Regions from separate parts of the Paenibacillus sp. cl6col genome, predicted to be linked through region 2. Evidence: a T-box and tRNA genes for the amino acid it is inferred to sense, from the RefSeq annotation. Region 2 holds a T-box; the other holds one or more tRNA genes.
What was found. A T-box is a leader RNA that pairs with one kind of tRNA and senses whether it is charged. The one in region 2 lies ahead of leuS (leucine--tRNA ligase), so its partner is inferred to be a tRNA-Leu.
Positions count from the first base shown of each region.

Region 1: it encodes a tRNA-Leu, which carries the amino acid that the T-box ahead of leuS (leucine--tRNA ligase) is inferred to sense. The anticodon was not compared.

Region 1 is NZ_FNAZ01000005.1:297,814-300,957, forward strand. It holds gene BLS15_RS15715 (hypothetical protein) at 1-249, opposite strand, end outside; gene BLS15_RS15720 (hypothetical protein) at 509-835, shown strand; gene BLS15_RS15725 (hypothetical protein) at 916-1,131, shown strand; tRNA gene BLS15_RS15730 (tRNA-Leu) at 1,315-1,401, shown strand; tRNA gene BLS15_RS15735 (tRNA-Leu) at 1,661-1,747, shown strand; gene BLS15_RS15740 (EamA family transporter) at 2,059-2,922, opposite strand.
Region 2 is NZ_FNAZ01000003.1:607,408-610,551, reverse strand. It holds gene BLS15_RS10785 (CvfB family protein) at 1-197, shown strand, start outside; gene BLS15_RS10780 (class I SAM-dependent DNA methyltransferase) at 268-1,029, shown strand; T-box leader at 1,248-1,477, shown strand; gene leuS (leucine--tRNA ligase) at 1,582-3,144, shown strand, end outside.

The DNA.
Region 1 (3,144 bases), on a different contig from region 2:
CGTATATGTAGAATCACCGTTATGAGAGGATTGGCTCTTTGGTGATGCAATTTCGGTTTTCTCGTTTTGTTTCCCTACAGGCTTGCGTTCATCTGGCTTCACCTGAGAATCTTTCTGGTGCGAATAAGGTGTATCCGTTTCAATTGGGGGGATGCTGTGCTCCTGTGAGGTGCATCCTTGAAGCAGCCACGTCATCATGACTGCGGCCAGTACAATGGTTATACTGCGTTGCCGAGTAGATCGCCACATCGTAAATCCTCCTCTACCGCCTCGCGACGGGCCTAGAACATATTACCCTATATACGGAATTTGAATCAATTGCCAATTTGGACGTTATGAACTAGTTATCAACAGTAAATAATAAAAAATAAGCAAAAATAACCCTCTTATATAGTTAGACGCTTCAAAGCTCCATTTAGTTTCAGTTGATGAAAAGAATTGTCTGCTTTTCTCCATTCACCACTTTGACATATAATAAAAGATAAGATGGTGAGAGGGGGCAACGCAGATGGTGGATGAACGAACGGCTCGCTTTTTGGAAGAAAAAGTGACGGAGGCTAAAAACCATTTTGAACGGGCACTAGCATGCAAACACACGGAATTCGATGATTTGTACCCGTATATGATCGAACACCCTCAATTTTTCTGGTACAAAAGGTATGTCGCTTGGTCAGAATTGCTGACGATCGTAAAGCTGTGCGATCAGATGCAGGTGGGCTGGACAGGGAAATTTACCGCGCAACAAGTTGCGTATATTAACAAGCGTGTCATGTCTGCCAAGGTATTGGACTATTGGTTTGAAACGAACGATACGAAGGAACATGTGGGCTATTGAGATGAAGCATGCGTATGTGTGGGGCCTGCTGATGATGGCAGGCCTTGCATGTTGTACATAGCGGAGGTGTGAAGTACATGATGATGGAGGAAGCGGAGCTTGATCGTTATCGAGTGGAAGGAACATTTGTCAGAGTCATTAGGGACATACTGGAGATGAACGATGTTCGAGGATTCGTGGTTGCATGGGATGATGAGTATGTCATGATTCGCAAGCGAAATCGGCGTGTTGTGAAGCTGAGTCGCAGCTATATGATTCAACCTGCAGATGAGCCAAGAACAGTCCCTGAGACTTGATCGGATATACTGGAATACTGCATGGCAGCGGGGAGGGAAACCTGCCAGCTGCCTTGCAGCAGAAATAAGAAGATATCATTGCAAAAAGTTTATAAAAGTGTTGACGATCCTATAATGACGTGATATTATATTCCTTGTCGCCAGGAAAACAACTTAGCGACTCAATCGGAAGTAATCAAATATGCGGTCGTGGCGGAATTGGCAGACGCGCTAGATTCAGGTTCTAGTGGTAGCAATATCGTGGAGGTTCGAGTCCTCTCGACCGCACCATACTTTCATCAGTGAATCCTCATGCTTATGAGGTTTTTTTATATTTACATGATCTAATAACCCGTCGTCGATGATTTTCGGCAGCGGGTTTTTTTTACGTTTCACCCTTTAATAATCATCAATTTCCCATCAGATTGTATGCGTTAATCACAATCGTTTCATTTTTGCTATGACGGTGCTTGACACAATGGTTCCAACCGTGTATAGTAATGATTACTGATTCCGAATTATTATCGGTTTCAAACGCAACATCTTATATGCGGTCATGGCGGAATTGGCAGACGCGCTAGATTCAGGTTCTAGTGGTAGCAATATCGTGGAGGTTCGAGTCCTCTTGACCGCACCATACTCTAATTAGCAGAATCCTTACGTCATTAAGGATTTTTTTATTTGTCTGTAATTCTTCGATAAGATGTTTTATCATAGCAGCTTTGAACAGGCTCGTAAATCGGATGCATGATGATTTACGGGCCTTTTTTGTGTCCCCATTATAGGTGAAGTCACGATCTTGGCTATCCGAGTGAGATCGTTAGTACAAGGTCGACAGTCATCCAATATCTAGTTAGATACAGGAGAAAAGACTCCAGGCTAAAAACAGCCGGAGTCTTGAATCATCTTACCATTATTCAAATTAACCATGTGCGCAGAAAGTGGTAGTTATAACAGAAGCATAAAGGTTCCGCCAACAAGCAGGAGGAGACCGACAAAAGCTTTCATAGACAATTTTTCCTTAAACACAATGTAAGCGAAGATAATCGTCACGAGTATGCTTAATTTATCGATAGGGACTACGATACTTGCGGGCCCTTCTTGCAGTGCCTTGAAGTAGAGCAGCCAGGACATGCCGGTGGCCAAACCCGATAAGGCAAGGAAAATCCAACTCTTTTTGTCGATTTCTTTGATGCCGCCCTGTTTCTTAGTTGCGAATACAATCAACCACGCCATGATCAGTACAACGATTGTTCGGATGGCGGTGCCTAGATTGGAATCAACATCTTCAATGCCGACTTTGCCTAGGATTGCTGTGATTGCTGCAAAAAGAGCGGATAGTACGGCATACCAAACCCAATTCCCGCTTTTGTCAGAGGATTGTCCAGCATCTTGTTTTCTTTGTATCATCATATACGTTCCAATTCCAATCAACGCCATACTGATGATTTTCAGTAAGGTAACTGGTTCCCCCAGTAAGATAATTGCAAAAAGCATTGTCATAATCGTGCTTGATTTATCAATGGGAACGACGACATTCACATTGCCTAGCTGCAGCGCTCTGAAATAGAAGATCCAAGAAGCACCGGTCGTCAGTCCTGATAATACGAGATAGAAGAGAGACTGCGAGCTGATGTCGAACAGGTTCGTATGTAAGTTCCCTGCAAACACGATAGTCCACGCAAAAATGACAACAATTCCGGTTCTAAGGGCGGTAGCTAGATTGGAATCCGTACGCTGAATCCCGATTTTAGCAAGAATAGAAGTTAAACCTGCAAATAGCGCCGCACCAAAAGCATAAATCATCCACATGTAGGTATCCTCCAAACTCTATGTAAAACACTATGTACCCAGGTAACAGGGAACTTATGATCATCTTCGTTTAGGGAAGACAGCATATCCTTCATTTTACTATATTTCTTCAGCTAGCCTATCGATACTCTCACGATTTCCCAGTCATGCGATGCTGAATCTTGATAACAAATGCCAGATGAGCTCTCTGCGGCTGGATGCTCATATGTATTTGTTCTCCTC
Region 2 (3,144 bases):
GCAAGTCAGCATTCAAGCGTGCTATCGGCCGCTTGATGAAGGCAGGTCTCATTCGTCAAAATGGAAATTGGACCGAATTGACGGAAACGGCTGCTGCAATGGATACGGCACAGCTTCACAAGGCACTGTCGGCGGCACAAGCCGAAGCGCGTGAAGCACATAAGGCTCGCTCGTACGGCAACGACAATGCACGCTAAGTCGTTCGTTCAACATGCATTACGAATGATGGAATGAGGGAACAACCTCCGGCAGGGGAAGTGAAGATAGATGATTTCATATGGGCGTGTAGCGGAGGTTTATGACCGCTTAATGGAGGACATGCCATACGACCAGTGGGTGTCATTTGCTCGGCAGGCTTGGGAACGATTTGGAAGCGGCCAGGTTCGTTCCATCGTTGACCTTGGCTGTGGAACCGGGAGTACGGCATTGCCACTGGCGAAGCTCGGTTATGATGTAATCGGCATCGATATTTCAGAATCGATGCTGTCAATTGCGAGCAGCAAGGGAATAGAGGCTGGACCGCTGAAGGGCGACGTGCGTTGGGTGAATCAAGATATGTGCGATTGGGCCATGCCTGGAGAAGCGGATGCCGTCGTTTCGTTCTGTGACAGCTTGAACTATGTGACAGAAGAGGGCGACGTGAAGCGTGCTTTTCAAGCTACCTATAACAACTTGAGATCTGGCGGCGTTTTCTTGTTCGATGTGCTTCATGTCCGTCAATTCGAACATTATGCGGAGACCCAGCCTTTTGCCTATGATGATGAAGATATCTCTTACATTTGGTTTTCGGATTATGATGAAGAACGCCAGGAGATTGAGCACCAGCTGACCTTGTTCGTTCGTCAGCAGTCTGGAGGCTTGTACGAGCGTATTGACGAGGAGCATGTTGAACGCGCCTATGATCCAGACTGGTTAGAACGTATGCTGAAAGAAGCTGGTTTCGATCATGTCGAGCAATTTGCGGACTTTGAATGGCAGTCGCCGGACGAAGAGTCGCGCCGAATCTTTTTTGTTGCAGTGAAGCCATAAAGATAGATGTGCATAGTTTCTGAAGATGCATGTGATATGCACATTGATCCGTCGTGAGATGTAGAATTCGGTGTTACTTTCTCAATTCAAGGCGAATGAACAAGAAAGATTTGGAGTTGCATGGCGATCATTGACAATAAGAAAATTTTTCATTATGATATAGCTACTTGCATCTATTTGGATGCATCATAATCATATTCAAGCTGAATAGGTAGAATGGAAAGACTTCGAAGAGGAATAGTACCTTAGGTCCCATCTTCAGAGAGCCGGCGGTTGGTGCAAGCCGGTGATGGTGCAGAAGCGAACTCACCTCAGAGTCGCGCAGCAGAATCAGGAGCGGTAAGCTGCGACGTATTGCCAGCGTTAATGGTGTAAAGGGAGTGGATAGCAAAGCATGCTGTCCGCTAACTAGGGTGGTACCACGGGAATAATGCCTCTCGTCCCTAGCGATTATCGCTAAGGATGGGAGGCTTTTTTAATCACATTTATTCATTGCCACAAGTATGACGGACATGCGCGAGCAGCCGTCTGGGCATCGTAGGAGGAGTAAGCATGAGTCAAGAAGCGAAGCAGCCGCACGGTTACGTGCCGCAGCAGATCGAGCCGAAATGGCAATCCTATTGGGATGAACATAAGACATTTGCAACGACAGAAGATGAGAACAAGCCAAATTTCTATGCACTGGATATGTTCCCATATCCATCTGGCGCCGGACTTCATGTAGGACACCCGGAAGGATATACGGCTACAGATATCATGTCTCGTTACAAGCGCATGCAAGGATACAATGTCCTTCATCCGATGGCATGGGACGCATTCGGCCTTCCAGCTGAGCAATATGCGATCGATACGGGACAGCATCCGCGTGAATTCACGGTGAAGAATATCGACAACTTCCGTCGTCAGATCAAGTCCTTGGGCTTCTCTTATGATTGGGATCGTGAGTTCAGCACAACTGATCCGGAATATTACAAGTGGACGCAGTGGATCTTTATTCAGTTGTACAAGAGAGGACTCGCTTACGTTGCAGAAGTTCCTGTTAACTGGTGTCCAGCCCTCGGTACAGTACTTGCGAATGAGGAAGTCATCGATGGCCGTTCGGAGCGTGGTAACCACCCAGTTATTCGTAAGCCAATGCGTCAGTGGGTATTGAAGATTACGGAGTATGCAGAGCGTTTGCTGCAAGATCTGGATGAGCTTGACTGGCCGGAGAGCTTGAAAGACATGCAGCGCAATTGGATTGGGAAGTCCAAGGGAGCTGAAGTTCGCTTTGTAATCGACGGTCACGAAGAGGAACTGGTTGTTTTTACAACTCGTCCAGATACGCTGTTCGGTGCAACTTACTGTGTCATGGCTCCTGAGCATGAGCTTGTCGAACGCATCACGACGGCTGAACAGCAAGCTGCTGTGAAGGCATATCAAGAGCAGGCGGCACGCAAGAGCGATCTGGAGCGTACGGATTTGGCGAAGGATAAGACGGGTGTATTCACAGGCAGCTATGCGGTGAACCCGGCGAATGGAGCGAAGCTTCCAATCTGGATTGCGGATTATGTGCTTGCTGGATACGGTACAGGTGCAATTATGGCTGTTCCTGGACATGATCAGCGCGACTGGGAATTCGCGAAGCAATTTGACCTGCCGATCATCGAAGTTATTGAAGGCGGCAATGTACAGGAAGAAGTATATTCCGGCGATGGAGCTCATGTGAATTCAGAATTCCTGAACGGAATGGACAATGCGGCTGCAATGGCGCGCATGATTGAATGGCTTGAAGCTGAAGGCAAGGGCGAAGGCAAGGTAACGTATCGCCTGCGCGACTGGTTGTTCAGCCGTCAACGCTACTGGGGAGAGCCGATTCCAATTCTTCATCTGGAAGACGGAACAATGAAGCCTGTACCGGAATCCGAACTTCCGCTTACACTGCCGGATGTCGATCAGATTCGTCCATCAGGAACTGGAGAATCTCCGCTTGCGAATGTAGACGAATGGGTGAACACAGTTGATCCAGAGACGGGCATGAAAGCTCGCCGTGAAACGAATACAATGCCGCAATGGGCGGGAAGCAGCTGGTACTACCTGCGATACATCGATCCGCACAATAACGATGAAATCTGC